DNA from 2 places in the Streptomyces sp. NBC_00273 genome. Region 2 is predicted to be linked to the other one. Evidence: riboswitches for the same ligand, from Rfam matches in the RefSeq annotation. Region 2 holds a riboswitch; the other holds the start of a gene.
The links. A riboswitch is a leader RNA that binds a small molecule or an ion and turns the genes downstream of it on or off. The one in region 2 is predicted to bind S-adenosylmethionine.
Positions count from the first base shown of each region.

Region 1: linked by a shared signal. The riboswitch ahead of thrC (threonine synthase) and the one ahead of OG386_RS30600 (aminotransferase class V-fold PLP-dependent enzyme) in region 2 are both predicted to bind S-adenosylmethionine.

Region 1 covers NZ_CP108067.1:5,536,448-5,551,639, reverse strand. Annotated here, with positions in the region: gene OG386_RS24515 (S8 family peptidase) at 1-657, opposite strand, end outside; gene OG386_RS24510 (protease inhibitor I9 family protein) at 941-1,330, shown strand; gene OG386_RS24505 (hypothetical protein) at 1,404-1,946, shown strand; gene OG386_RS24500 (outer membrane protein assembly factor BamB family protein) at 1,981-3,405, opposite strand; gene OG386_RS24495 (SDR family oxidoreductase) at 3,450-4,190, opposite strand; gene OG386_RS24490 (phosphoribosylanthranilate isomerase) at 4,268-4,867, opposite strand; gene groL (chaperonin GroEL) at 5,262-6,884, opposite strand; gene OG386_RS24480 (cold-shock protein) at 7,209-7,415, opposite strand; gene OG386_RS24475 (MoaD/ThiS family protein) at 7,842-8,120, opposite strand; gene thrC (threonine synthase) at 8,157-9,431, opposite strand; SAM riboswitch class I at 9,449-9,606, opposite strand; gene OG386_RS24465 (glucosyl-3-phosphoglycerate synthase) at 9,791-10,741, shown strand; gene OG386_RS24460 (alpha,alpha-trehalose-phosphate synthase (UDP-forming)) at 10,788-12,218, shown strand; gene otsB (trehalose-phosphatase) at 12,481-13,329, opposite strand; gene OG386_RS24450 (DUF3263 domain-containing protein) at 13,369-13,605, opposite strand; gene OG386_RS24445 (extracellular solute-binding protein) at 13,653-14,951, opposite strand; gene OG386_RS24440 (ROK family protein) at 15,128-15,192, shown strand, end outside.
Region 2 covers NZ_CP108067.1:6,873,399-6,888,590, forward strand. Annotated here, with positions in the region: gene qcrC (cytochrome bc1 complex diheme cytochrome c subunit) at 1-334, shown strand, start outside; gene qcrA (cytochrome bc1 complex Rieske iron-sulfur subunit) at 331-1,386, shown strand; gene qcrB (cytochrome bc1 complex cytochrome b subunit) at 1,383-3,008, shown strand; gene trpD (anthranilate phosphoribosyltransferase) at 3,188-4,252, shown strand; SAM riboswitch class IV at 4,344-4,460, shown strand; gene OG386_RS30600 (aminotransferase class V-fold PLP-dependent enzyme) at 4,685-6,076, shown strand; gene OG386_RS30605 (ferredoxin) at 6,090-6,671, shown strand; gene OG386_RS30610 (Lrp/AsnC family transcriptional regulator) at 6,888-7,169, opposite strand; gene OG386_RS30615 (rhomboid family intramembrane serine protease) at 7,166-7,900, opposite strand; gene OG386_RS30620 (hypothetical protein) at 8,025-8,264, shown strand; gene OG386_RS30625 (NYN domain-containing protein) at 8,305-9,669, shown strand; gene OG386_RS30630 (C40 family peptidase) at 9,923-10,951, shown strand; gene OG386_RS30635 (C40 family peptidase) at 11,197-12,255, shown strand; gene OG386_RS30640 (hypothetical protein) at 12,329-13,444, shown strand; gene OG386_RS30645 (glycosyltransferase family 4 protein) at 13,468-14,610, shown strand; gene OG386_RS30650 (GMC oxidoreductase) at 14,927-15,192, shown strand, end outside.

The DNA.
Region 1 (15,192 bases), 1.3 Mb from region 2:
GAGGACGCGGACGCTGACCACGTTGGCCCGGCGCGCCACTCCGTACGTCTGTCCGGCGACCGTGCCCGCGACGTGCGTGCCGTGGCCGTTGCAGTCCTGGCCGTTGCGGCCGTCATCGACGGCGTCGAAGCCGAAGGTGGCACGGGTGGCGCCCGTCCCGCCGAACTCCGTGTGCTGGTAGTCGATGCCGGTGTCGAGGATGTAGGCGGTCACTCCGGCGCCGTTGCCCGCGACGGTGAAGTCGTCGTCCAGCGGCAGCTTCCCCTGGTCGATCCGGTCCAGGCCCCACGAGTTCGCCGGGACCCGGGTGCCGCGCACGGTGCTCGGCCGCGGGACGGACCGGACGTTCGCGTCCTCCTCCACCGAGGTCACCCCCGGGCTGTTGCGGACGGCCGTCAGCTGGAGCGGGGTCAGCGGGACGGCGAAGCCGTTGAGCGCCGAGGTGTAGACGAACGAGGGCTCCAGGCCCAGCTCCTGCGCGGCCGCGGCAGGGTCCACCCCCTTCTCCAACGTCACGATGTACTCACCGGGCACCGGGTTGGCGGCGGTCTTCAGCGGTGCCGGGGTCGGCTCCGGGGCCGCGGCGGAGGCCGTACCGGCGGCGACCGGGGGGACGGTGAGGAGGGCGGCGGCGGCCAGGCGGGCGAGCAGGCGCATGGAAGGAACTCCCTGACGGGTGGAGGGAAGGCACGGGTGAGCCGCCGCCCTCACGGCACCGGGTGCTCCTGCGGGGGCGGCCCTCTGCTCCATCGGTGCCACCTCTCGGCGGGTTGAATCACCGGCTCACCTGGTTGCCCGTCGGGTGTGCGCGTCGACGCGGCCAGATCACCCGTACGGCCCGCCCCCGGACCAGGGAGCGCACGGCCGGTGCGCCGCCCGTGCCCCCGCCACACCCACCGGCGTCGTTGACCGGTCCCGCCGCCCGTGATGGCCTCGGGCCATGCGCATCCGCCTGAGCCGAGCCCTGCCAGTGGCCGTCGCCGTACTGGCCGCCGTCGCCGCCCTGCCCGTCGCCGCGGCCACCGCCGACGTGCGGGAACCCGTACCGCACACGGCCCCCGCCGCCGACCACGCCACGTACATCGTCACCGTGCGGGAGGACAGCGATCCGGCCGAGGTGGCGGACCGGGTCGGCGCCACCCCGGTGCACGTCTACCGCACCGTCCTGCACGGCTTCTCCGCCCGACTGAGCCCCGAACAGGTCGATGCCCTGCGCGAGATGCACGACGTCGAGGCCGTCGAGGAGGACGGCCGGGCCACCGGTGACGGCGACGGCGACGGCGCCTTCGGCCACGGCCAATACTGGGGGTGGGGGTTCTCAGACGTGTGACCGTGTGACCGTGCGGCCGCGCCTGCGGTCAGGCCCCCTGCCCGGACGGCCGACCGACGACGGAGACCCCGAAGTGAAGACCAAGCAGGGCGCTCCGGTGCTCCTCGTACTCCTCGCCCTCACGGCCCCCACCGCCCTCGGCGGATGCGGCCTGGGCGACTCCGCCGACGCGGACGGGGTGCCCCTCGTGGGCACCAGCACCTCGCGCGACGCCGCCGACGCGGTGGAGAAGGTGTCGGCCGAGCTCCGCGGGCTGACCGGAGTCGAGGGGAAGCCGTCCGAAGGACTTCCCGGGATCACGGAGTGCCCGGGCAAGGACCCGGCGAGGTACTTCCGGGTCTCGCACCCGTGGAGCTTCTACCCCGCCTCGAACGACCGGCTCGACGAGGCGATGGAACGGCTCAGGGCCGCACTCCCCGAGCACGGCTGGAAGGTCGTCCGGTACGGACCCGACACCAGCCGGAACCAGAACCTCAGCCTCACCGCCGACGACGGCGCGAAGGAGTACGGCGTCAGCGTCGTACGGATGAAGCGGAACGACCCGCCGAAGCTGAGCCTGACCGTCGTCTCCGGCTGCTACGAGGTCCCGACGGGCAAGGAGGTCGAGAGGTTCTGACCCCGCGACCGCGCCGAACTCACCGAACTCGCCGTCACCAGCCGAAGACCGGGTCGACGTCGAAGACCGGCGGCAGCAGGCCCTTGCGGTCCAGGTTGACGAAGACGTACGAGCCGGGCGGCCCGGGGTAGAACGCGAACCGCTCGCCCAGGGGCAGGTCGCGCAGGACCGTGGGCTCCGCCCGGCGCCGGCCGTCGCCCAGGCCGCGGTGGGTGAGGTACGTCCGCCAGCGGTCGGACGTCACCACGCCGACCTCGCCCGGGCCGGTCGGGGCCAGCCCGCGGACCTCGTCGTCGCCGACGCCCGCGTGCCACAGGCGTCGGCCGTCGGTCAGGGAGTAGGCGGACACGCCGTTCCCCTTCTCCTGCTTCACCGGGGTGACCAGCAGATCTCCGGTCAGCACCGGGGACGGCTCGGACAACAGGTCCCCGTCCGGACCCGAGGCGGGGACGGAGCCCCGCACGCGGCCCGTGTCGTCGAGCAGGAGCACCGCATCGATGCCCCGTTCCGCAGTCTCCGTGACGTGCAGGACCGGCGGAACGGCGGACAGCACCCGTACCTCGCGCAGCCGGCTCGCCGTCGGCAGCGCGGTCTGCCAGGCGCGGGTACCCGTACGGGCGTCGACGGCCGTGATCCGGGCGGCGTCGCCGCACTCCTCCACGTACAGGGCGCGTTGCTCCGAACCGTCGACGGCCTTCACCGTGCAGTCGGCCGGGACCGGGACCCGCCAGAGCTCCTGGCCGCCGCGCAGGTCGAGGCCGGTCACCGTGTCCCGGTCCGCCACGACGGCGCTCGGTCCCGCCGCGGCCACCAGGGCCCGGCCGGTGTCTCTGGTCCAGCGGACCAGGCCCGCGGCCAGGTCCACGGCGACGACCTGCGAGCCGCACGTGCCCGCGCTCTCCCCGTACGCGAGGAGGCCGATGCCCGACGGGATCGTCCGGCTGAGCGCGCAGAGCGGCGTGCGCTCCGGGGCGGGCAGCCGCCAGCCCTTGCGGCCCTCCCCGTCGTAGGAGACGAGCCCGTCCGTGCGGGCCCGTACGAGCCGTCCGGGCGCGGGCGCCCAGACGCCGACCGGGGCCGCCGCCGGATGCACCGGCGCCTGCCACCCGGACAGGTCCAACTGCGGGCCGCGCATCCACTCGAAGCCCGACCAGCCGGGCCCCAGCGCGGCCAGCGCCACGCAGACGGCGATCACGCGGACGTGCACCGGGGCGCGGCCGTGGCCGCGCTTCCTCGGCATGCGCCACAGCAGCCACGCGGCGGCGGCGCACAGCGGGGCGAGGAGCGCGAGGGTGCCCGTGCCGCGCGGGCAGCTGTCGATCCCGCACACGCGGACGGGGGCGTCGGCGACCACCAGCTTCGCCAGGAGGACCAGGTAAAGGGCCGCCAGCGCCGCGAACGCTGCTGCGGCAGCGCACGCGAGGTGCCCCAAGAACCGCACGCGCGGCAGTCGTTCCATTTCCATGATCCCCCTCGGCCGCAGCCTAACCGGGTGCCTTCGGCTCAGAGCGCGGAGCCTCCGGTGGCGTCGACCACACGCCCGGTCACCCAGCGCGCGGCGTCGGAGGCGAGGAAACCGACGACGTCCGCGATGTCGTCGGGGCGGCCGACCCGGCCGAGCGCGGAGAGGGAGGCGGCGTGCGCCTCGGCCTCGGCGTTGCCGCGCAGCCAGCCGGCGTTGACGTCGGTGTCGACGATGCCGGGGGCGACCGAGTTCACGGTGATCCCGCGCGGGCCGAGGGCCTTGGCGAGGTTCAGGGTCAGGGTGTCGAGTGCGCCCTTGGTGGCCCCGTAAGCGAGGATCTCGGGCATCGCGATGCGGGCGGCGCCACTGGAGACGTTGATGATCCGGCCCCCGTCGCGCAGCCGCCCGAGGGCCTCCTGGACGACGAAGAACGGCGCCCGGACGTTCACCGCGAAGACCCGGTCGAAGTCCTGCTCGGTGATCTCGCCCAGTGGAATGGGCAGTCCGATGCCCGCGTTGTTGACGATGATGTCGACCCCGTCCAGCCCCAGCGCGTCGTACGCCGCCCAGAGCGCGGCGGCGGAGCCGGGGCTGCCGAGCTCCGACTGGAGGGCGAAGGCCCGGCCGCCGTCCTTCGCGATCCGCTCGACGGTCTCGCGGGCGGCCGCCTCGTCGCTCGCGTACGTGAGCACGACCGTGGCGCCGTCGGCGGCGAGCCGCTCGGCGACGGCCCGTCCGATGCCCCTGCTGCCGCCCGTGACCAGCGCGTTCTTACTCATGGTGGATCCCCCTCATTTTCTTAATGATCACTACAGAATGAACGTAGCACGAGTTTCGTAACGATCGCTACAGAAAACTAGGCGCGGGCCGCGTCGATGAAGGCGCGGATCAGCCCGGGGTCCTTCACGCCGCGCTCCCGCTCCACCCCGCTGGACACGTCCACGCCCCACGCCCCGGTGGCCGCGAGCGCCTCCCGCACGTTGCCCGGGTTCAGCCCGCCCGCGAGCAGCCAGTGCCCCTCGGGCGCGGTGAAGTCCGCCGCGCCCCAGTTCCACGGCTTCCCGGAGCCCGGGTCGGGCGCGTCCAGCAACAGCAGGTCCTCGCCGTACTCGCCGCAGCGCTTCACGTGCTCCGCGGTGGCCCGCAGCAGGGTCCGGCCCTCGGCGCGCAGCGCCGCGAAGTCCTCGGGCCCCTCCTCGCCGTGCAGCTGCACGCCCCGCACACCGCTCTCTTCGGCGAACCGGCGCACCTCCGCCACCGGCTGCCCCCGGAACACCCCGACGGTGAGCACGCGCTCCGGCACGCGCGCGGCGAGCTCCCGCGCGGTGGCGGCGTCCACGGTCCGCGGACTCCCGGGCGCGAAGACGAACCCGACGGCGTCCGCCCCGGCGGCCACGGCCACGTCGACGTCGTGCGCGGTCCTGAGCCCGCAGATCTTGACGAAGAGATCGCTCATGCGACCAGTCAACCAAACCCGCCGCACCCACGGGTGGCACGTCCCATAGGCCGGGCACGGCGGCCCCGCCGTCGCTAGCCTGGAACGAGGCGCACACCCACGGCACAGCACGCCCCGGAGGACGACGGTGACCGAGCGGGCCACACCCATAGGGACTCTGTCGCCGCCAACGTTCGAAACACTCGGTGCCCACGCTGCCGCTGCTGCGCCGCCTCGCGCACGCCTTGGACGCGGGTCTGACCATCGCCCTCGACGAGGACCGCGAAGAAGTCACCTTCATCGCACACCCCGCCGCCTGAGACCCCGTCCGGGAAACGCCCGAGGGCGGCACCCCCGTGGGGGTGCCGCCCTCGTTCGAGAACAGCCGATCAACCGTGGCCGGAGCCGGGGTCGATCAGAAGTCCATGTCACCGCCCGGCATGCCGCCGCCCGCGGGGGCACCGGCCTTCTCGGGCTTGTCGGCGATGACGGCCTCGGTCGTCAGGAACAGCGCGGCGATCGACGCGGCGTTCTGCAGCGCGGAGCGCGTGACCTTCGCCGGGTCGATGATGCCCTCGGCGATCATGTCGACGTACTCGCCGGTCGCGGCGTTCAGGCCGTGACCGATCGGCAGGTTGCGCACCTTCTCGACGACGACGCCACCCTCGAGACCACCGTTGACGGCGATCTGCTTGAGCGGGGCCTCCAGCGCGAGCTTCACGGCGTTGGCGCCGGTCGCCTCGTCACCCTCGAGCTCCAGCTTCTCGAAGACCGCGGAGGCCTGCAGCAGGGCCACGCCACCACCGGCGACGATGCCCTCCTCGACGGCCGCCTTCGCGTTGCGAACGGCGTCCTCGATGCGGTGCTTGCGCTCCTTGAGCTCGACCTCGGTCGCGGCACCGGCCTTGATGACGGCCACGCCGCCGGCCAGCTTCGCGAGGCGCTCCTGGAGCTTCTCGCGGTCGTAGTCCGAGTCGGAGTTCTCGATCTCGGCGCGGATCTGGTTCACGCGACCGGCGACCTGGTCGCTGTCACCGGCACCGTCGACGATGGTGGTCTCGTCCTTGGTGATGACGACCTTGCGGGCGCGGCCGAGCAGGTCGAGACCGGCGTTCTCCAGCTTGAGGCCGACCTCCTCGGAGATGACCGTGCCGCCCGTGAGGATGGCGATGTCACCGAGCATGGCCTTGCGGCGGTCACCGAAGCCCGGGGCCTTGACGGCGACGGACTTGAAGGTGCCACGGATCTTGTTGACGACGAGGGTGGAGAGCGCCTCGCCCTCGACGTCCTCGGCGATGATCAGCAGCGGCTTGCCGGACTGCATGACCTTCTCCAGGAGCGGCAGCAGGTCCTTGACCGAGCCGATCTTGGAGTTGACGATCAGGATGTACGGGTCGTCGAGGGACGACTCCATGCGCTCCATGTCGGTGGCGAAGTACGCCGAGATGTAGCCCTTGTCGAAGCGCATGCCCTCGGTGAGCTCGAGCTCCAGACCGAAGGTCTGGGACTCCTCGACGGTGATGACGCCTTCCTTGCCGACCTTGTCCATGGCCTCGGCGATGAGCTCGCCGATCTGGGTGTCGGCGGCGGAGATGGAGGCCGTCGAAGCGATCTGCTCCTTGGTCTCGACATCCTTCGCCTGGGCGAGCAGGGCGGCGGAGACGGCCTCGACGGCCTTCTCGATACCGCGCTTGAGGGCCATCGGGTTGGCACCGGCGGCCACGTTGCGCAGGCCCTCGCGGACGAGCGCCTGGGCCAGCACGGTGGCGGTGGTCGTACCGTCGCCGGCGACGTCGTCCGTCTTCTTGGCGACTTCCTTGACCAGCTCGGCGCCGATCTTCTCGTACGGGTCCTCGAGCTCGATCTCCTTGGCGATGGAAACACCATCGTTGGTGATCGTGGGGGCGCCCCACTTCTTCTCAAGGACGACGTTGCGACCCTTGGGGCCAAGGGTGACCTTGACGGCGTCGGCGAGCTGGTTCATCCCACGCTCGAGGCCGCGGCGGGCCTCCTCGTCGAACGCAATGATCTTGGCCATCTGAAGTGGTCCTCCCGGACAGCGGTGGATTGCTCCTGGACCGCGCCCGCGCCCGCGACGGACGGCCTGCGTGCCCGGCGGTTCCTTCCCGCCGGACCCTGCGGGCCTCACCGACCCGGTCCTCGTTCAGTAGCACTCTCAACCAGAGAGTGCTAACGCCAATGATTAGCACTCGACCCCCTCGAGTGCAAGCGGCTTCGAGTGATGCCCGGCTACTACCGGGCACACGCACGAGGGGCCCCATCCCGTGTCCAGGATGTGGGCCCCTCGTGGTGTTCCAGGTCTTCGCTGAAGACCGTGCGTCGGTGGTCGATCGCTCCAGGACTAGCCGAGTGCGAGCTTGACCATGTCCGCCTGCGGACCCTTCTGGCCCTGCGAGATCTCGAACTCGACCCGCTGACCCTCTTCAAGGGTGCGGTACCCGTCCATCTGGATGGCGCTGTAGTGGACGAACACATCCGCACCACCGTCGACCGCGATGAAGCCGTAGCCCTTCTCCGCGTTGAACCACTTGACGGTGCCCTGAGCCATGCCTAACTCCCCTATTACTGGCCCTTGCGCAGGAACGCACTTCACGATCCCGGGTCAGAACTTGCGTCGGAACGCTTCGACCGAGGCTGAATGTATCTGCGCGGATGCTGTCTGCAACAGGTCAATCCGATGAGAATTCTGGACACCGAGAAACATTGAAATAGAGTGAAAAGTTGCCATACTCCCGGGCAACTCGGGCCCGACATATCTCGCCAAAGCCCCATAGCGCACTCGCATGTTGGCCCGATGTCGACCCTTGCGCGGCCCGTTCATATGCAGGGGGCAAGAACAGCGGAGGGGACTTCCCCAACCCTACCGTGCCCAATCAAGCAGAATTGCCCCCTCCGCTTTTAGCGGAGGGGGCAATTTCGTTTTGCGCCCGTCACCGGAGCGGTGACGGGGAAGACGCGGTGGAGATCCGGGGGATCAGCAACCGCCGGCGACGGCCGGGATGATCGAGACGCCGGCGCCGTCCGGCGTCGCCGCCTGCAGCCCGCCCTCGAAGCGCACGTCGTCGTCGTTGACGTAGACGTTCACGAAGCGGCGCAGCTTGCCCTGGTCGTCCAGGACGCGCGCGGCGATGCCCGGGTGGTTCTTCTCCAGGGACTCGATGACCTCGGCGAGGGTCGCACCCTCGGCCGGGACCTCGGCGACGCCGCCGGTGTAGGTGCGCAGGATGGTGGGGATGCGGACGTTGACGCTCATGGCGCTACTGCCTTTCCGGGTGCAGAAGGGAGAAGATCAGGCGAGGCCGGCGGCGCGGAACGCGTCCAGGCTCGGGCGGATGGTGGCGGTCTGCCCGCTGTCCGCGGCCACCGCCTCCAGGGTCTTGAGGCCGTCACCGGTGTTGAGGACGACGGTGGTCAGCGTCGGGTCGAGCTGCCCGTTGTCGATGAGCTTCTTCGTCACGCCGACGGTCACGCCGCCCGCGGTCTCGGCGAAGATGCCCTCGGTCTGCGCGAGGATCTTGATGGCTTCGACGACCTGCTCGTCGGTGACGTCCTCGACGAAACCGCCGGTGCGGCGGGCGATGTCCAGGACGTACGGGCCGTCCGCCGGGTTGCCGATGGCCAGCGACTTGGCGATGGTGTTCGGCTTCTGCGGGCGGACCACGTCGTGACCGGCCTTGAAGGCGGTCGACACCGGGGAGCAGCCCTCGGCCTGCGCACCGAAGATCTTGTACGGCTTGTCCTCGACGAGGCCGAGCTTGATGAGCTCCTGCAGACCCTTGTCGATCTTCGTCAGCTGCGAGCCGGACGCGATCGGGATCACGATCTGGTCGGGCAGCTGCCAGCCGAGCTGCTCGCAGATCTCGTACGCCAGCGTCTTGGAGCCCTCGCCGTAGTAAGGACGCAGGTTGACGTTGACGAAGCCCCAGCCCTCGCCCAGCGGGTCGCCGATGAGCTCGGAGCAGAAGCGGTTGACGTCGTCGTAGTTGCCCTCGATGCCGACCAGGTCGCCGCCGTACACACCGGCCATGACGACCTTGCCCTGCTCCAGGTCGTGCGGGATGAACACGCAGGAGCGGAAGCCGGCCCGGGCGGCCGCGGCGCCGACGGCGCCGGCCAGGTTGCCGGTGGAGGAGCAGGACAGGGTGGTGAAGCCGAAGGCGCGGGCGGCCTCGACGGCGATGGCCACGACGCGGTCCTTGAAGGAGTGCGTCGGGTTGCCGGAGTCGTCCTTGACGTACAGCTTGCCGGTGATGCCCAGTTCCTTGGCCAGGTTGGCCGCGTCCACGAGCTTGGTGAAGCCGGGGTTCAGGCTGGGCTTGTCGGCCACGTTCGCGGGGACGGGCAGCAGCGGCGCGTAGCGCCAGATGTTGCCCGGGCCGGCCTCGATCGCGGCGCGCAGGGCCTCGGGGTCGCCGGTCGGCAGGTCGTAGGCGACTTCCAGCGGTCCGAAGCACTCGGCGCACGCGAAGATGGGGCCGAGCTCGAAACGGGTACCGCACTCGCGACAGGAAAGGCCGGTGGCGGGTCCGAGATCAACAGAGGTGGCGACAGTCTGTGCAGCCATGATGGCGAGGCCCTTTCTCCTCATCTTCCCCATGGCGCACTTCGCCATGAGACGGAATTGGCACCTTCCCTAGCCGGGGACCTCGCTGACGAGCGCTGACGCGCGATCGCGAGAACCGACTGGAGGGTTGCCGGGGCTTCAACGGGCCGTGTCCCTCTGCCCCTCTGGATGAGCGGTATGGCACCGGCACACGCGCTCTATGGCGCGCCGGTGCGTTTGTGCGCGGGACCCCCGGCATGCGGTGGTCCTTCGCGTTGTTCAAGACTGTAACCGAAGGCCCGGGCGGTTGAGACAGGCGTCCGAACCTCGAGATGGATCACATAAGGGCGAATATCGCCGACACGCAGGGAGTGCTGAGGGTGCTGGAAGAGGTGGAGCGATGGCTGGCCGACCGCTCCTGGTCCGCCGCCGACCGACCGCTCGACCAGCTGCTCGACCGGAAACGGGCGGCCGGGACCACGGTCAGCGTGGTGCTGCCCGCGCTGGACGAGGAGGCGACGGTCGGCACGATCGTCGAGGTCATCCGGCGTGAGCTGATCGAGGGACTGCCGGTCCCTCTGGTGGACGAGCTGGTCGTCATCGACTCGGGCTCCGCCGACCGCACCGCGGAGGTCGCGGCGAAGGCCGGGGCCCGGGTGGTGCACCGCGACGAGATCCTGCCCCGCGTCCCGGCGCTGCCCGGCAAGGGCGAGGTGCTGTGGCGTTCGCTGCTGGCCACCGGCGGGGACGTCGTCTGCTTCGTCGACGCCGACCTGCGGGACTTCTCCGCGACCTTCGTCTCCGGCATCGTCGGACCACTGCTGACCGACCCCGACGTGCAGTTCGTCAAGGCGATGTACGACCGGCCGCTGGGGGACGCCCCGGGGCAGGGCGGCCGGGTCACCGAGCTGGTCGCCCGCCCGCTCCTCAACCTCCACTGGCCACAGCTGGCCGGCTTCGTGCAGCCGCTGGGCGGCGAGTACGCGGTGCGCCGCTCCCTGCTGGAGCAGCTGCCGTTCCCCGTCGGCTACGGCGTCGAACTGGGTCTGCTGGTCGACGCGCTGCACACGGTCGGGCTGGACGCACTGGCCCAGGTGGACGTGGGCGTACGGGTCCACCGCCACCAGGACGGGCAGGCGCTGGGCCGGATGGCCGCGGCGATCTACCGCACCGCCCAGGTACGGCTCTCGCGCGGGCACCTCGTACGACCGGAGCTCACGCAGTTCGAGCGCGGACCGGAGGGTTTCCGGCCGCGGACGTACCCGGTGGACACGGAGGAGCGGCCGCCGATGGCGGGCATCAAGGAGTACGCGCTGCGTCGCGTGGCGTGAGCGAACGTACGGTTTGAGCGGGTGCGGGCCGGGCTAGGTTGGCGGCATGGCTTCCCAGGTGCTCGTCGCAGCGAACCGCGGCCCCCTCTCCTACGCCCTTGCCGAGGACGGGACGCTCAGTGCCCGGCGCGGCGGGGGCGGTCTCGTCTCCGGACTCTCCACGGCCCTCGCCGAGCAGCCGGACGCGCTGTGGATCTGTGCGGCGCTGTCGGACGCGGACCGGGAGGCGGTCCGGCGGGGCGTGGCCGAGCCGGGCGTCCGGATGTTGGACTTCGATCCCACGATGTATGACGATGCGTACAACGGCATCGCCAACTCTGTGCTGTGGTTCACGCACCACCACTTGTACGACATCCCGCGCGAACCGGTCTTCGACGCCGAGTTCCGCCGGCGGTGGGAGTCGTACGAGCGCTACAACCAGGCCTTCGCCGAGGCACTGGCCGCGGAGGCCGGGCAGGGCGCGCAGGTACTGGTCCAGGACTACCACCTGGCACTGGTGCCCGGACTGCTGCGGGTGCTCCGTCCCGACCTGCGGATCGCGCACTTCACGCACACCCCGTGGGCCGCGCCCGGCTATCTCTCCGTGCTGCCCGACACGGTCCGCGAGACGCTGCTCTGGGGCATGCTCGGCGCGGACGTGCTCGGCTTCCACACCGAGGCCTGGGCGGCGGAGTTCCTGGGATCGGCGCGGCTCGACGACGCATGGGGGCGGTCGGAGGTGCGCGGCGGCTCGGTGGTGGAGCACCAGCGGTACTCGGTGTGGTCCACCCGGACCACGCACGTGCGCGCGTACCCGCTGGGTGTGGACGGGGACGAACTGCGGGCACTGGCGAACCGGCCGGAGGTGAACGCCAAGCTGGCGGAGCTGCGGGCGGAGGTCGACGGCCTGCGGACGATCGTCCGCGTGGACCGCACGGAACTGTCGAAGAACATCCTGCGCGGCCTGCTGGCCTACCGGGAGCTGCTGACCGCGCGCCCGCAGTGGCGGGGCCGGGTGGTCCACCTGGCGTCGGCGTACCCGTCGCGGCAGGACCTGAAGGTGTACCGGGACTACACGCAGTCGGTGCGGGACCTGGCGGCGGAGATCAACGCGGAGTTCGGTACGGAGGACTGGCAGCCGGTGCTGGTGTCGGTGAAGGACGACTTCGAGCGCTCGCTGGCGGCGTACCGGCTGGCGGACGTGGCGCTGGTGAATCCGGTGCGGGACGGGATGAACCTGGTGGCGAAGGAGATCCCGGTGGTGTCGGAGGCGGGGTGCGTGCTGGTGCTGTCCACCGGGGCGGGGGCGTACGAGGAGCTCCGCCAGGACGCGCTGACGGTGAACCCGTACGACGTGACGGCGACGGCGGATGCGCTGCACGCGGCGCTGTCCATGCCGATCGGCGAACGCGCGGAACGCACCAAGCGCCTCGCGGCAGCGGCGACGGCCCTCCCCCCGACGGCCTGGTTCGAGGCCCAGCTCGCAGCCTTGACCTGATCCACTGCTGGGGCTCGGCCCCAGACCCCGCGCCTCGATCGCCGGCGGGGCTGAAAAACCGGGCTCTGCCCGGACCCGGTCCTCAAACGCCGGACGGCTGAAAGATCCAGCCCCGCCAGGGGCACCTCCCAGCGGTAGCTGGGGGAGTTTGAGGCGGGGGGGTCCGGGGGCGGAGCCCCGCAAGTCCAGCCTCGCCGGCGTTTGAGGCGCGGGGGTTCGGGGGCTGGCCCCCGAGCACGGCGCCGCAGACGGCTGCGGCCGGTCAGTCCCGCAGGGCTTCGGCCAGGGCGGCCAGGAAGGCGGCGACCTTGCCCGGTCCGGGGAGGACCAGGTCGGCCCGCGCGGCGAGCTCGGGGACCTCCGCGGAGCCACTGCACACCAGCAGCCCCGGCAAGCCGTCCGCCCGCCCCTTCTCCACCGCCGAGAACGCCGCCAGGTCACCCAGGTCGTCGCCCGCGTACAGCACCGCCTCCGCGTCCCGTTCCGCCAGGAACTCGGTCAGGGCGACGCCCTTGTCCATGCCGGGCGGCCTCAGCTCCAGCACCGCCCGCCCCGGCTCGACCATCAGCCCGTGCCGCGCCGCGAGCTCCGCCAGCGGCTCCCGCAGCGCCGCGAAGGCCGCCGCCGGGTCCTCAGCCCGCCGGGTGTGCACGGCCAGCGCCCGGCCCTTCTCCTCGATCCAGGTGCCGCGCCAGGCCCCGATGGAATCCAGGAACCCCGGCAGCTCCGCCCGGACCGCCGCCACCCCGGGGTGCTCGGCGGGCGCGTGGACGATGCCGCTGACGGCGTCCCACCGTTCGGCTCCGTAGTGGCCGAGGACGACCAGGTGCTGCAGACCGGGGACTCCGGCGAAGCCCCCGTAGCGGACGGCGACGCCCGCCGGCCGGCCGGTGATCACCGCCACCGAGTCGACCTCGGGGGCGAGTGCGGACAGGGCCGGGACGGCTCCGGGGTGGGCGCGGGCCTGGTCCGGGTCCGGGACGATGTCGGCGAGCGTGCCGTCGAAGTCCAGGGCGACCACGGACCGGCGGGGTGCGCGGAGCAGGGCTTCGAGTCCCTCGCGTCCGGCTGCGGTGACGGGCATCGGCAGGTCGTGCGGATGACTCCCCATACGCACGACCCTAACGGCCGGGCGGTGCCACGGCTACGGCTATCGCCGGGCTCGCTGGGCCTCTCGGATCCTGCGCAGCCGGTTCACGGTGCCCGGGGCGTGGGCCAGGGCGCGCGGGTCGTCCATCAGTGCGTTGAGCAACTGGTAGTAGCGGACGGGGGTCATCCCCAGCCCTTCCCGGATGGCCCGTTCCTTGGCTCCGGGCCCGGGCCAGGTGCGTCCCTCGTACGCGAGCACCGCGGCCTCCGTGGCCGTCAGCTGCCCCTCGTCCGTCATACCGCCAGATTAACGCCGCGCTCTGACACCCGGCCCGCCGCCACCACTCAGCGCGGGTCCGCCGCCCGGGCGGCCTTGGCGATCTGCTCCAGCACCTTCGCGGGCTGTCCGCCCGGCTGGACGGTCTTGCCGATGTTCTGCTTGATGTCCTCGCTGACGCCCGCCCAGGACTTCTTGCCGACGGGGTACAGCCGGGAGTTCGGCAGGGCCGTCAGGAAGGGCCTCAGCTGCGGGGCCGAGCCGCCCGTGGCGGCCTGCTTGGCCTGGTAGCCGCTGGTGGTGGCGGGCAGCAGGTCGTACTTCTCGGTGAAGGCCGTCACGTTCTTCGGCTGGTACAGGAAGTCCAGGAACTTGCCGGACTCCTGGCGGTGGCCGTTCTTGAAGGCCATGATCCAGTCCGCGACGCCCATCGCGGGCTGGTCGCTGCCGTCGGCGGTGGGCAGCGGCACCATGCCGAACTTCACGCCCTTGGCGGCGGCCTGCTTGAGCAGGGTCGGGTGCCCGTTGAGCATGCCGACCTCGCCCTTGGCGAAGCCGTCGAAGGCGGCCTGGCGGTCCAGCTTGCCGGGCTCCACGGGGCCGGTCAGCCCCTGGCCGACCATCTTGTCCCGCAGGAACTCCAGCGCCTTGGCGTTGGGGGCGGAGTCGATCGCGTACGACTCCTCGTTGTCGGTGTAGCCGCCGCCGCCCGCGAGCATCCACATCATCGTCTCGGCCTGCGCCTCCTCGCGGCCCAGCGGCACCGCGAAGGGGGTGGGCACGTTCGCGGCCTTGAGCTTCTTGGCGGCGGCTTCGAGGTCCGCCCAGTTCTTCGGCTGCCAGCCCTTGGCGTCCTTGCCGATCACACCGGCGTCGGAGAGCAGCTTCTCGTTGTAGAAGAGCAGCCGGGTGCTGGCCACGAAGGGCATGCCGTACTGGACCTGCTTGACCTTGCCGGCGTCCGCGAGCGGTCCGAGGAAGTCGGCCTCGGTCTTCACGGAGAGCAGCTCTTCCGCCGAGTACAGCTTGCCGGCGGCCGCGTAGTCGGAGTAGGCGCCGATCTGGGCTATGTCGGGGGCCTTGCCGGCCTTGACCATCTCGGCGACCTTGGCGTCGACCTCGGACCAGGAGTAGACGCTGACCTCGACCTTGGTGCCCGGGTTGGCCTTCTCGAAGCCCGCGGCGAGGTCCTTCCAGTAGGCCTCGGAGGAGTTCTGCGGATTGTCCCCGTAGTCGGCCGCCACGACCCGCAGGGTCACCTCGTTGTCTCCGGTGAGCCCGTCGAGGGCTCCGCAGCCCGTCAGCGTCACGGCAGTCAGGCACAGCACGGCGCCGGACGCGGCCAGGCTCAGGTAACGGCCCTTCACAGTTCTCCATCCACCACTTCTTGTACGTACGATCCACGTAAGGTCTACACCACTTTGGCGGCTCGTCCACATCGAGCTCCCGACCTGGATCCCGAATTTGTATGGCCGCTCAACAATCTCCCTCATTGGACTAGACCTTTCCCCGCCGAGCACGCGAGACTGTCTCTGTGAAACCCGTGAAACACGTCATCGCCCTCGATGTGGGCGGCACCGGGATGAAGGCCGCCCTGGTCGCCGCAGG
Region 2 (15,192 bases):
CAACTTCACCGGCGAAGGCGGCGCGCTGACGAACGGCAAGTACGCCCCCAACCTTGAGGACGTCTCGCCGAAGCACATCTACGAGGCCATGCAGACCGGCCCGCAGAACATGCCCTCCTTCCCCGACAGCACCATGCCGGAGAAGCAGAAGAAGGACATCATCGCGTACCTCCAGAACGTGAACGGCGAGAAGTCGACCAGCCCCGGCGGCCTGAAGCTCGGTGGCCTCGGCCCCGTCTCCGAGGGTCTGTTCGGCTGGATCTTCGCCCTGGGTGCGCTGATCGCTGTCGCCGTCTGGGTCGCGGCCCACACCGCTAAGGCCAAGAAGTCATGAGTAGCCAAGAGATTCCCGAAGACAAGCACCTGCCGAGTGAGCAGGGCGACGCCCACCACGGCGTAGCGGTCGCGGACGACCCGTTCGCCGACCCGGGCCTGCCGGTCCACAAGCCGCGCATCCAGGACATCGACGAGCGGGCGGCGAAGCGCTCCGAGCGCACCGTCGCGATGCTCTTCACGCTGTCGATGCTGGCGACGATCGCCTTCATCGCGTCCTACGTGATCTTCCCGGTCGACAAGATCGTCTACATCTTCCCCATCGGGAAGGTCAGCGCGCTCAACTTCTCCCTGGGCATGACCCTGGGCGTGGCCCTCTTCTGCATCGGCGCGGGCGCGGTCCACTGGGCCCGCACCCTGATGTCCGACGTCGAGGTCGCCGCCGAGCGCCACGAGATCGCCGCTCCGCCGGAGGTCAAGGCGCAGGTCCTGCAGGACTTCGCCGACGGCGCGAACGAGTCCGGCATCGGTCGCCGGCCCCTGATCCGCAACACGCTGCTGGGCGCGATGGCCATGGTGCCGCTCGCCGGCGTCATGCTGCTGCGCGACCTGGGCCCGCTGCCCGAGGACAAGCTGCGCAAGACCGTGTGGGCCAAGGGCAAGCTGCTCATCAACGACAACACGAACGAGCCGCTGCGTCCCGAGGACGTGTACGTCGGGTCGCTGACCTTCGCCAGGCCGGAAGGCCTGGAGGAGGAGCAGCACGACTTCCAGGTCCAGATCGCCAAGGCCGCCCTGATGATCGTCCGTATCCAGCCGGACGACATCAAGGACAAGAAGGAACTGGAGTGGTCCCACGACGGGATCGTGGCCTACTCCAAGATCTGCACCCACGTCGGCTGCCCGATCAGCCTGTACGAGCAGCAGACGCACCACGTGCTCTGCCCGTGCCACCAGTCCACCTTCGACCTCTCCGACGGCGCCCGTGTCATCTTCGGCCCGGCCGGTCACGCGCTTCCGCAGCTGCGGATCGGCGTGAATGACGAAGGCTTCCTCGAAGCGCTCGGCGACTTCGAAGAGCCCGTCGGTCCTGCATTCTGGGAGCGCGGATGAGCACCAGCGTCAACAACGAGCGCAAAGCGCCGGCCGGCGAGCGCGTAGCGGACTGGGCGGACGGCCGCCTGGGCATCTACGGCCTGGCCAAGGCCAACATGCGCAAGATCTTCCCGGACCACTGGTCCTTCATGCTGGGTGAGATCTGCCTCTACAGCTTCATCATCATCATCCTCACGGGTGTGTACCTGACGCTGTTCTTCCACCCGAGCATGAACGAGGTCGTGTACCACGGCTCGTACGTGCCGATGCAGGGCGTCATGATGTCCGAGGCATTCGCCTCGACGCTCGACATCAGCTTCGACGTCCGCGGTGGCCTGCTGATCCGTCAGATCCACCACTGGGCAGCGCTGATCTTCGTCGCGGCCATGGTCGTGCACATGATGCGCGTCTTCTTCACCGGCGCGTTCCGCAAGCCGCGTGAGGTCAACTGGATCTTCGGCTTCCTGCTGCTGGTCCTCGGCATGTTCACCGGCTTCACCGGTTACTCGCTGCCGGACGACCTGCTCTCGGGTACCGGTGTCCGCTTCATGCAGGGCGCCATCCTGTCCGTCCCGGTCGTCGGCACGTACCTGTCGATGTTCCTGTTCGGCGGGGAGTTCCCGGGCGGCGACTTCGTCGCGCGGTTCTACTCGGTGCACATCCTGCTACTGCCCGGCATCATGATGGGCCTGCTCGTGGCCCACCTGATCCTGGTCTTCTACCACAAGCACACCCAGTTCGCGGGTCCCGGCAAGACGAACGACAACGTCGTCGGCATGCCGCTGCTGCCGGTCTACATGGCCAAGGCCGGAGGCTTCTTCTTCCTGGTCTTCGGTGTCATCGCGGCCGTCGCGGCCGTCGCCACGATCAACCCGATCTGGGCGCTCGGCCCGTACCGCCCGGACCACGTGTCCACCGGCGCGCAGCCCGACTGGTACATGGGTATGCCGGAAGGCCTGATCCGAGCCATGCCCGGCTGGGAGATCAACATGTGGGGCCACACGCTCGTCCTGGGCGTGTTCATCCCGCTGCTGCTCTTCCCGCTGGTGCTCGGCGCGATCGCCGTCTGGCCGTTCATCGAGTCCTGGGTCACCGGGGACAAGCGCGAGCACCACATCCTGGACCGCCCGCGCAACGTCCCGACCCGTACGGCCTTCGGTGTCGCCTGGATCGCGGAGTACATCGTGCTCCTCATCGGCGGTGGCAACGACATGTTCGCCCAGTACTTCCACCTGTCGATCAACTCGATCACCTGGTTCGTCCGGATCGGCTTCTTCGTCGTCCCGGTCCTCGCCTTCATCGTCACCAAGCGGATCTGCCTCGGCCTCCAGCGCCGGGACCACGACAAGGTGCTGCACGGTCGCGAGACCGGCATCATCAAGCGTCTGCCGCACGGTGAGTTCGTCGAGGTCCACGAGCCGCTCCCGGCGGGCCAGCTGCACAAGCTCACCGCGCACGAGCAGTACAAGCCGTACGAGATCGGCCCGACGGTCGACGAGAACGGTGTCGAGCGCAAGGTGAAGGCCACCGAGAAGCTGCGCGCGAAGCTCAGCAAGGGCCTCTACGGCGAGAACAACCAGATTCCGAAGCCCACGGTGGAGGAATACAAGGAGATCCAGTCCGGCCACGGCCACCACTGATCCCCGCATGAACGCATGAGGGACTGATTTCGGTCAGTCCTGGTGTCGCCACGGCGAGAGCCCCGTCCAGTGTCTGGACGGGGCTCTTTGCCGTAACCGGGGCTGGATAGGCTGAACCCTGACCGATCAGACGTGGGCGCCGGAAAATGGGGGCGGCCCACCGACAGCAGGAGCGGACCATGAACGTTGCGACCCCGGCAGGCGGCGACAGCGTGGCGGCCCGTGGCTGGCCGGGCGTTCTCGACGCTCTGCTGACGGGCCAGGACCTGCGCGCGGAGGACACCGCCTGGGCCATGGACCGGATCATGCGGGGGGAGGCCACCGACGCCCAGATCGCCGGCTTCACGGTCGCGCTGCGGGCCAAGGGGGAGACGGTCGAGGAGATCAACGGCCTCGTACGGGCGATGTACGCGCACGCCAACCTGATCGAGGTGCCGGGCCGTACGGTGGACATCGTCGGCACCGGCGGCGACGGGGCCAAAACGGTGAACATCTCCACGATGTCGGCGATCGTGGTGGCCGGTACCGGCGCCAAGGTCGTCAAGCACGGCAACCGGGCCGCGTCCTCCGCGAGCGGGTCCTCGGACGTCCTGGAGAAGCTCGGGGTGAACCTCCAGCTGAGCCGGGAGCGGGTCGTGGAGGTCGCCGAGGAGGCCGGCATCACCTTCTGCTTCGCCGTGAAGTTCCACCCGGCACTGCGCCATGTGGCCGCGGCCCGCAAGGAACTGGGCATCCGGACCTTCTTCAACGCGCTGGGCCCGCTGACCAACCCGGCCCGGGTGCGCGCCCAGGCGACCGGCGTGGCCGATCCCCGGATGGCCCCGATCATCGCCGGCGTGCTCGCCGCGCGGGGCTCCTCCGCCCTGGTCTTCCGGGGCGACGACGGCCTGGACGAACTGACCACGACGTCGACCTCGCGCATCTGGTGGGTCCGCGACGGCAAGGTCTCCGAGCGGGCCTTCGACCCCCGTGACGTGGGCATCTCCCTGGTCGACGTCTCCGCCCTGGCCGGCGGGGACCCCTCGTACAACGCGGACGTGGCCCGCCGCCTGCTGGCCGGCGAGACCGGCCCGGTCCGCGACGCCGTCCTGCTGAACTCGGCGGCCGCCCTGGTGGCCCTCGACCCCGGCCCGGGCACCCTGGAGGAGCAGATCACCTCCGGCATCGCCCGTGCGGCGGAGTCCATCGACTCGGGTGCGGCCCGGGCCGCCCTCGAGCGCTGGGTGACGGCCAGCAACGCGTAGCGGGACGAGAACGGCGCGGAAGCGAAGACCCCGGTCCACGATGCGGACCGGGGTCTTGCGTACGCGCGATCATGTGGCAGGATGCTGAACAGGTCACGAGTGACAGCGTTTAGGCCCCGGCTTGCTGTCCGGCAACCCTCCTTCCGTGGCGGGGTGCCCCGGGTGATGACCAGGTCGTAGGCAACAAGGCCTACGGCAAGCGCGGATCCCTCGACACCAGGGGTCCTGGTCTTCTCGAGGAGCTTTTTCCGTGAGCAAGCGAATGCGATAGGGCGACTCCGCCCCTACTTCACCCCTCGGACCAGGGTCACTTCCGTGTACCCCCGCCCCGTGCGCTCCGAGGACCCTCCCCGTACCCCGGACGGCCGCAGCGCCGTACCCGCGTACGGGCACACCGAAGCCATTCAGCCCTGCCTGCCGGGAGATACCGCCATGTCCGCATCCCTGAACGCCGCCGCCCCCGCCACCGCCGCCGCAGCCACCGTCGACCCCGCCTGTGCCGAGCCGCTCGCGGTCCTCGGCCGGGACGTCACCGTCCCCCTCGTCACCGGCGGCGAGGTCACCTACGCGGCCCTCGACTACGCGGCCAGCGCCCCCGCCCTGCAGCGGGTCTGGGACGACGTGGCCGCGTACGCCCCGTACTACGGCAGCGTGCACCGCGGCGCCGGTTACCTCTCGCAGCTCTCCACCGACCTCTTCGAGCAGAGCCGGGTCACCGTCGCCGAGTTCCTCGACTGCCGCCCCACCGACCAGGTCGTCTTCACCCGGTCCACCACCGACTCGCTGAACCTGCTCGCCGCCGTACTCCCCGCCGACTGCCAGGTGTTCGTCTTCGAGACCGAGCACCACGCCTCGCTGCTGCCGTGGACGAACGCCCGGGTCACCTATCTCAACGCGCCGCGCACCCCGGCCGAGGCCGTCGCCACCCTGGAGCGCGCGCTGGCCGACCGCGACCCCTACGGCCCCGCGCTGGTCTGCGTCACCGGAGCCTCCAACGTCACCGGCGAGCTGTGGCCGGTCAAGGAACTCGCCGCCGCCGCGCACGCCCACGGCGCGCGCATCGTGCTGGACGCCGCCCAACTGGCCCCGCACCACCCCGTCTCCGTACAGGAGCTGGACGTCGACTGGGTCGCCTTCTCCGGGCACAAGCTCTACGCGCCCTTCGGCTCGGGCGTGCTCGCCGGGCGCGCCGACTGGCTCCAGCAGGCCGACCCGTACCTCGCGGGCGGCGGCGCCTCCCGCAAGGTGGCCCGGCGCGAGGACGGCGGCGTGGACGTCGAGTGGCACACCACCGCGGCCCGCCACGAGGCCGGCTCCCCGAACGTCATCGGCGTCTACTCCATCGCCTCGGCCTGCAAGGCCCTGACGGAGGCCGGCTTCGAGAACCTCGTCGCCCGCGAGCAGCACCTCATCGCGAAGGTCCGGGAAGGCCTGGCGCAGGTCCCGGAGGTCCGGATCCTCTCCCTCTTCGGGGACGACGCCCCGCGGGTCGGCGTCATCTCCTTCGTGGTGGACGGCTGGAACAGCTCCCACTTCGCCGCCGCGCTGTCCGCCGAGTACGGGATCGGCGTACGCGACGGGCTGTTCTGCGCCCACCCGCTGGTCCGCACCCTGCTGGGCAGCGAGCCGCAGGCCCAGGGCGAATGCGGAGCACCGGAGGCCGCCCCGGGCGAGCGCTCCCTCAACGCCATCCGCGTCAGCTTCGGCGCCGGCACCCCCGACGAGCACGTCGACCGCTTCGTCGGCGCCGTGAAGGAACTGGTCACCTCCGGAGCCAAGTGGCAGTACCGCACGGAGGAGGGCCGCTGCGTGCCGGCGGTGTGACACCGTAAGGATCATGAGCTACTGGGATCCGCTACCGACCGTCCGGGCCTGCGCGGAGGGCGAGCCGCTGCCGGGCCTCGCCGAGTGGGTGCCCGCGTACAACGACTCGTGGGACACCCGGCCCGAGGCGTGGCGGGAGCGCAACTGGCGCAACGTACCTGGGCCGTTCTACGGGGCGGCGACCGACACCTGCTGGGTGGGCCGGGGGGTCGCACCGGACCACATCCTGTACGACGACGAGTTCGGCCTGGAGTTCGTCTACCGCCAGCCGCGCACGCCCGAGGAGACGCACCGGGTCATGGCCGCGGCCTGGCAGGACCCGATGGCCGGTTTCGCGTGCGACGGGGACGAGCGGTGGACGCCGGAGCTGGTACGGGAGTGGTGGCGGGACCGGGGCCGGGTCCGCGAGTGGGCCGTGGGCCTGGACCGGAGCTGGTCGGCCTCGGCCCGGGCGGAGGAGCGCGAGGCGGCCGGTGGTGCCAGGGCGTACGTGGCGTACATCGACGACGGCCTCGCGGACCATCTCCGCGGCTACGTGTTCTGGCTGGCGGAACACCGCCAACCGCGTGCGGACGAACTGCTGCCGCCGCTTTGACCTGCGGCCGGCTCGGCGGTGTGGGGCTCGGTGGCGCGGATCCTTCTGCCGAGGTGGTTTCGCCTCAATCGCCAGCGGGGCTTCAAAGGGTGGGGCGGTGCCCCGCACTCTCAGCCCCGCCGGCGTTTGAGGCGCGGGTCCGGGCGGAGCCCGGTGGGGGCCGGGTACCCGCCGAGGGGCGCGGCCCGGACCGTACCGCAGACCGCGCCGGAGGCGTTACGCGTCGAGACCGATCGCGAACGCCGCTTCCAGGTCGTGCTGGGAGTACGTGCGGAAGGCCACGTGGGTGTCCGTCGCCTCGACGCCGGGGATCTTGCTGATGCGGCCGGGGATGATGTCGGCCAGGTTCTCGTGGCGGGCCACGCGGACCAGCGCGATCAGGTCGTACGTCCCCGTGACGGAGTAGACCTCGCTGACGTTCTCGAGGGCGGCGATGGACTCGGCGATCTCGGGGATCCGGTCCACGCTGGTCTTGATGAGCACGATCGCGGTGATCACGGCTGGCTGTCTCCCTCGGTGGCCGTCGCTGGTCGCCTCACTCTAGTCGTACCCCGATAGCGCGCCCACGCGTAGAGGAAGCCGAGCGAGAAGCCCACCAGATGGGCCAGATAGGCGACCCCCGGCCCGCTGCCGGCCCGCTGCGCCGCCACCCATTGGAGGGCGAACCAGAAGAGCAGCACCATCCACGCCGGGAACCGCAGCGGCAGGAAGAAGAGGAACGGGAACAGGCTCGTCACCCGCGCCCGCGGGAGCAGGAAGAGGAAGGCGCCCAGCACGGCCGAGATGGCACCGGAGGCCCCGACCAGCGTCTGCGGGGAGCCCGCGTTGGCCGCCGCGTACGCCGCCATCGCCAGGTACCCCGCACAGAGGTAGAAGACGAGGAACGCCGGGCGGCCCATCCGTTCCTCCGCCATCGCGCCGAAAACGTACAGGAAGAGCATGTTCCCGAGCAGATGCAGCCAGCTGCCGTGGACGAACAGCGCGGTCAGCGGGGTCAGCCAGGCGCGCGGGCTGCCCGTGAAGAGCTCGTCGGGGACCACGCCCCAGCGCCGGAAGTAGGCGGTCCCGGCGGACAGCAGCTCTTCCCCGGTCCCGTAGGCCGGGTTGAGCCCCGAGGCCGGGCCGAGTACGAACACCACGGCGCAGCCCGCGATCAGCGCATGGGTGACCACCGGTCCCCGGGCGGCCTCGCGAACGGCCCGCCACTTTACGATCATGTGACAGAGCATGACGTAAGGGGACCCACCTGAAGCGGTGGCAGGCCGTAGGGTTACGAGCTGCGGTCCGCAGGACGACGCATACGGCGGCGCGGGCGGCTTTAATTGAATCAGCTACGAAGGAGAGAGCGGCCTGATGACGGTTCCCCTGCCGACCGACACCACCCGGTGGCGCTGCACCCTGTGCGGCAACCTCACGCGCTTCGACGTGACCCGTTCGTCGAAGGTCGTCGAGTACGTCCACCTGGACCTCGCCGGGGAGCCCAAGGTCGAGGAACGCGAGGTGGTCAATGAGACCATCGAGTCGGTCCGCTGCCGCTGGTGCAACGCGGTGGACCAGATCGAACTCGTGGACAGGCCGGGCGCGGACTCCTGACGGAGACGCACCCACAGGAAGATCACGGTAGGGGTGACGGATTGTGGAGCCAGCAAGCGGCGCTGAGCCGGCCGACGCGGCCGGCGACGCCGCCGAGGCGCTCGACCACCCGCTGCCGGAAGGCGTGCGGCGCCGGGTCGTCGCGCTCGTCTCGGACGCCTTCGGCGCGCTGACGGTCGCGGACCTCCCGGCGCAGCTGCGCCAGTATGCCCGGTTCACCCCGACCCGGCGCGCCAAGTTCGCGGGCAACGCCATGGCCGCGGCGGTCGAGACCGACGCCGTGTTCCGGAGCAGGGTCGCCGAGAAGCTGCGCGAGGCGCAGGCCGATCTGGCCGCCGCGCTGGAGGCCGGCGCACCCCCGGCCGCCGCGGATCCGCTGGACGTGGCGGCCGCCGCCTTCGTCCTGCGGCCGGCCGGCTGGGTCAAGCTGGTGGCCGCCGCGGGCGAGGAGGCGCAGCGCGCCGACGCCGAGCGGGTCGGCGAGGAGACCCGGCGCGAGCTGGAACGGTTGCGCGACGAGCTGGCCCACGCACGGGAGCTGCAGCGCACGGGCGGGGAGCAGGTCCGGGTCGAACTGGACGCGGCCCGCAAGGAAGCGGAATCGCTTCAGCGCAAGCTGCGCAGCGCCCTGAGCGACGTCAAGCGGGGTGACGCCGCCCTGCGCAAGGTGAATGCGGAGATCGACGGGATCCGCGGCGACGCGGCTGCTCGGGTGGCCGCTGCCGAGAGCGAGACCCGGCGGCTCAAGGCCCGTCTCGCGGAGGTGGAGGCGGCGCTGGAGACCTCGCGCCGGGCCACCCGCGAGGGGCGCAGCATCGAGGACATGCGGCTGCGGCTGCTGCTGGACACCGTGCTGGACGCGGCCCAGGGGCTGCGCCGGGAGCTGGCCCTGCCGCCGGTCTCGACGCGGCCGGCCGACACGGTGGAGGCGGTGGAGCCGGGCCGGATGACGCCGAAGGACATCGCGGCGCGGGCCCTCTCGGAGACCGATCCGGCTCTGCTGGACCAGTTGTTGGCGCTGCCCCAGGCGCATCTGGTGGTCGACGGCTACAACGTGACCAAGACGGGGTACCCGACGATGCCGCTGGAGAAGCAGCGGCTGCGGTTGCTGGGCGGGTTGTCGATGCTGGCCGCGCAGACGGGTGCGGAGATGACCTGCGTCTTCGACGGGGCGGAACTGGCGGCCCCGGTGCTGCTCGCGCCGCCGCGCGGGGTGCGGGTGCTGTTCTCCAAGGCCGGGGTGACGGCGGACGAGCTGATCCGCCAGTTGGTGCGTGCGGAGCCGCCCGGCCGGCCGGTGGTCGTGGTCTCCACGGACCGGGAGGTCGCCGACGGGGTGGCCAAGGCGGGTGCGCGGCCCGTGACGTCCGCATTGTTGCTGAAGCGGCTTTCGCGCGTTTCGTAACTCCTCGCCGCAATGCCCGAATTGATGGGACTCGCGGGGGACGGACCGTCAAGTGACCTGCACGGAGCGTGCGCTGTAGGTAAAGAACCTGGTCGAGGGATGAGTTTTTGCCCGGCAGGATTTGAACTGATCACAGATGGGTCACTAGGGTCTGCTCAAACCTTCGTGCGGTAGATCACTCATTCGGGGTGGCAGCGAAGGTGCTGCCGAGTTGCGTTCTTCGGCGGCTCCCAGGAAGAAGGAGCTCGCCTTCGTGGCGTCCCACCGTCGACCCAAGCAGCCGAACCGCGCTCGTGTGACCGTGCTCACCTCGGTCGCGGCCGCGGCCGTCGCCCTCACCGCGCAGAGCGCCTCCGCCGCGCCGGCGAAGCCGAGCAAGGACGAGGTCAAGAGCCAGGTCGACGCGCTCTACGAAGAGGCGGAGCAGGCCACCGAGAAGTTCAACGGGGCCAAGGAGCGCCAGGACAAGCTGGAGAAGGAGATAGGCCAGCTGCAGGACCAGGTCGCGCGCGGCCAGGGCGAGCTCAACGACCTCCGCAGCACGCTCGGTTCGATGGCCAGCGCCCAGTACCGCAGCGGCGGCATCGATCCCTCCCTCGCGCTCCTCCTCTCCGAAGACCCCGACAGCTACCTCGACAAGGCCTCCTCCCTCGAGCACCTGAGCGCCAAGCAGGTCGAGGGGGTCCAGCGGATCCAGGACAAGCAGCGCACCCTCGCGCAGCAGCGCCAGGAGGCCGCCGGCAAGCTCGCCGACCTCGACGCCACCCGCAAGGAGCTCGGCGAGAAGAAGAAGGTCTCCACCGAGAAGCTCGCCGCGGCCCAGGCCCTCCTCAACACCCTGACCGCCCAGGAGCGCGCGGCGATCAAGGACGAGGACACGCGCGCCAGCCGCGCCGACGGCCAGCGCGTCGACCTCGGCAACGTCAAGGCCTCCGGCCGCGCCGGAGCCGCCCTCGAAGCCGCCAAGACGAAGCTGGGCTTCACCTACCAGTCCGGCGGCACCGGCCCCACGGTCTACGACTGCTCCGGGCTGACGCAGTGGGCCTACAAGCAGGCCGGCGTCAACATCAGCCGCGTCACCTTCACCCAGGTGAACGACGGCACCCGCATCGGCCGCAGCCAGCTCCAGCCCGGTGACCTGGTCTTCTTCTACGACGACCTGCACCACGTCGGCCTCTACGCCGGCAACAACATGACGCTGCACGCCTCGAACCCGCGCAGCGGCATCAAGTACGAGTCCATGGACAACATGCCGTTCCAGTTCGGCGTCCGCGTCGGCTGATCCGCTCCGCCCCGCGGTCCGGGACGCCCCGTACGCCGCCCATCCGGGCGAATTCCAAGGCTTCCCTCTGACCACACGCCCCGCCGGTGACCTGCGTCTCCTGCGGGGCGTCGGCATGTGTGCCCGCCGACGGTCGTTGGCCGGTGCGTGGTCGCGCCGCTACTGTCTGCCACCGCGGAACCCGGTACACGGCCGCCCACGGGGGGCGGACCCGGGCCCCGCACAGCGGAAGGGAGCGGTTCCACGTGGCGTCCCATCGCCGGGCCGGGCTCGGCAGCCTCGACCGGAACACGAAGATCACCGTCCTCACCGCCGCCGCCGCGGCCACCGCCGCGGTCGCCATGACGGGCGTACCCGCGAACGCGGCCCCCGGCTTCCCGTACGAACCCGGCGGCGGGGCGAGAACGGGCATCAGCGCCCAGGTCGACCGCCTCTTCGAGGAGGCCGAGCAGGCCACCGAGCGCTTCAACGAGGCGGGTGAGAAGGCCGACCGGCTCCGCGTCGAGGTCAACCGGGCCCAGGACGCGGTGGCCCGCGGCCAGGAGCGCATCAACAGCCTGCGGGGCGTCCTCGGCACCTTCGCCGGGGCCCAGTACCGCAGCGGCGGGATCGATCCCGCCGTCGGGCTGATGCTGGCCGAGGACCCCGACGCGTACCTGGAGCGGGCCGCCGCCCTCGACCGGCTGACCGGCCGCCAGGCCCGCCAGCTCGACGAACTCCGCGAAGAGCAGCGCGAACTCGGTCAGGAGCGCCAGGAGGCCTCCCGCAAACTCGCCGAACTCGACGCCCTGCGTTCCGACGTGGCCCGGTACAAGAGCTCCGTCACCGCGAAGCTCGCGGCCGCCCGGCGCCTGCTCAACGCCATGCCCTCCGGCGAGCGGGCCGACTACGAACGCTCCTCGCGCTCGGGGGGCCGCCCCGAAGGGCTGCCCGAGCCGGGCTCCCTCGGCCCCTCCTCGGGACGCGCCGAGGCCGCCGTGAGGGCGGCCCGGGCCGCGGTCGGCCGGCCGTACGTGTGGGGCTCCACCGGCCCCAGCGGCTTCGACTGCTCCGGGCTGATGGTCTGGTCGTACCGGCAGGCCGGGGTCTCGCTGCCGCGCACCTCGCAGGCCCAGCGGCACGCCGGCCGGCGGGTGCCGCTGTCGCAGGCCCGCCCGGGCGACCTGGTGACGTACCGCTCGGACGCCAGCCACGTCGGCATGTACGTCGGCAACGGCCAGGTGGTGCACGCCCCGTACCCCGGGGCCCGGGTGCGCTACGACCCCGTCGGGATGATGCCCGTCTCCTCGGTGACCCGGCCCTAGGGGGTGTCTTGTCGGGCGAGCCCGGCCTGATCGGCAAGACGCCCCTGACCGCACCCGTGCGTACGATCGTCGGATGCCCCCCGTCCGCCGGTCCCTCGCACGCGTGCTGCCGCTCCTGCTGAGCGCGCTGCTCGCCGGGTGCGGCGCGCCCGCTCCGCGCGACGGCGCCGAGCGGGACATCCGGGAGGCCGTCGCCGCCTGGTCGCGGACGCCGCCCGAGCGGCTCGCCGGGATCCCGCTGGAGGGCTGGGCGTACGAGGTCTCCGCGGTCCGGCGGGAGGGCGCCGGGGCCACCGTCCGGGCGGAGCTGCACTACCGGCTGACCGGCTACGACGCGGCCGCGGCCGGCTCGGCGCGCGAAGTGCGCCTGACCCGGGACGGCGGGCGGTGGCTGGTCACCGGGGACCGGGCCGCGCCGGGCGCGTTGCCGCAGCTGTGGGACCAGGGCCCGGTGTCGGTGGTCCGCGGGACGCACTCGCTGGTGCTGGGCGTGGGTCAGGAGGCGGGGACGCTGTCCGCGATCGCGGCCGAGGCCGACCGGGCGGTGCCCGCGGCGGGCGCCGCCTGGCCGCAGCCCTGGGCGGGCCGGGCCGTGGTACTGGTCCCCGGGTCCCTGGAGCGGATGGCGGAGCTGCTGGGCCGTCCTGCGGCCGAGTACCGGGGCATGGGGGCCGTCACGACGGGCCGGGTGGGCGCGGCCCCCGCCCCCGCCGACCGGGTCGTCGTGAACCCGCAGGGGTGGGCGGAGCTCAGCCCTGCGGGCCGCGGGGTCATCCTGACCCACGAGGTCACCCATGTGGCCACCCGGGCGGCGACCACCGCCACCACCCCGCTGTGGCTCTCCGAGGGCTTCGCGGACTGGGCCGCCTACCGCGGCACCCCGGCCACTGCGGAGCAGGCCGCCCCGGCGCTGGCCCGGGCCGTACGGCGGGGCGAGGTGCCCGGCGAGCTGCCCCGGGCGGAGGACTTCGCCTTCGGCGGCGACCCGGAGGCGCTGGCCCGGGCGTACGAGGGCGCCTGGCTGGCCTGCAGGCTGATCGCGGGGAGATGGGGCGAGGCGGCGCTCGTGGACCTGTACGGGAGGGCGGGGCGCGAACCGTGGCCGGTGGCGGTGCGGGGCGCCCTCGGAACGGACCCGGACGCATGGGCGAAGGACTGGCAGGAGGCCCTGCGGGCGGAGTTCCGCTGAGGGCGTCCGGTACGTTGGCAGCGATGCACAAGACGCTGATCGTGACCAACGACTTCCCGCCGCGACCGGGCGGCATCCAGGCCTTCCTGCACAACATGGCACTACGGCTGGATCCCGACCGGATCGTCGTCTACGCCTCCACCTGGAAGCACAGCGCGGAGGGCCGCGAGGCCACCGCGGCCTTCGACGCGGAGCAGCCGTTCCAGGTGGTCCGCGACCGTACGACGATGCTGCTGCCGACCCCGCGCGTCACGCGGCGGGCGGTGGGCCTGCTGCGCGAACACGGCTGCGAGTCCGTGTGGTTCGGGGCGGCGGCCCCGCTCGGGCTGATGGGCCCCGCGCTGCGGCGGGCGGGCGCGCGGCGGATCGTGGCGACCACCCACGGACACGAGGCGGGCTGGGCCCAGCTGCCGGCCGCGCGGCAGTTGCTGCGCCGGATCGGCGAGGGCACGGACACGCTGACCTACCTGGGGGAGTACACGCGCTCGCGGATCGCCTCGGCGGTGACGGACCGGGCGGCGGCCCGGATGGTGCAACTCCCGCCGGGGGTGGACGAGAAGACCTTCCACCCCGGATCGGGCGGGGCCGAGGTCCGGGCCCGGCTCGGGCTGACGGACCGGCCGGTGGTCGTCTGCGTCTCCCGGCTGGTGCCGCGCAAGGGGCAGGACACGCTGATCGAGGCGATGCCGCGGATCCTGGCGGCGGTGCCGGACGCGGTACTGCTGATCGTGGGCGGCGGGCCCTACGAGGCGGACCTGCGGGAGCTGGCCGTCTCCACCGGGGTCTCGGACTCCGTCGTCTTCACCGGAGCCGTCCCGTGGTCGGAACTCGCGGCCCACTACGGCGCGGGTGACGTCTTCGCCATGCCCTGCCGGACCCGCCGGGGCGGGCTGGACGTGGAGGGGCTCGGCATCGTCTACCTGGAGGCCTCGGCCACGGGCCTGCCGGTGATCGCGGGCGACTCGGGCGGGGCGCCGGACGCGGTGCTGGACGGCGAGACGGGCTGGGTCGTGCGGGGCGGATCCCCCGAGGACGCGGCGGACCGGATCGTCACCCTGCTGAAGGATCCGGACCTGCGCCGCCGGATGGGCGAGCGGGGCCGCGAATGGGTCGAGGAGAAATGGCGCTGGGACCTCCTGGCGGAACGCCTGCGCGAGCTGCTGTAGCCGGTGCGGTGCGGCGCGGCGCCGCTGCCGGGGGCCCTGCCCCCGGACCCCCGCGCCCCAAACGCCGGCGGGGCTGAATTCGGCTGCTGCCGTTCGCCTGGCGGGGCTGGAACTGTCGGCCCGCGCCGGCAAAGTCCAGCCCCGCCAGGGGGCACCTCCCAGCGGTAGCTGGGGGAGTTTGAGGAGCGGGGTTCGGGGGCGGAGCCCCGGCGGCGGAGCCGCTGGCGACGGGCCGCGTAGCCATGCCTGACTGTTCCTCAGATGTCTGTCAATGCCGCGTCTGGGCGGACGGCTGGATTCCGCCCATGATGCGGCCATGACATCCAACCTGACGCGCCGTCAACTACTGGGACTCGGCGCCCTCTCGACCGCCGCCGCGCTCGGCTTCACCCGGATCGGGGCGGCCTCCGCCGCGGCCGTGGAGCCCGCCGCAGCCCAGTACGCCCCCGCCATCGTCGTCGGCTCCGGCTACGGCTCCGCCGTCGCCGCCCTGCGGCTCGGGCAGGCGGGCGTACGCACCGTCGTACTGGAGATGGGCCGGCTCTGGGACACCCCCGGGGCCGACGGCAAGGTCTTCCCCTC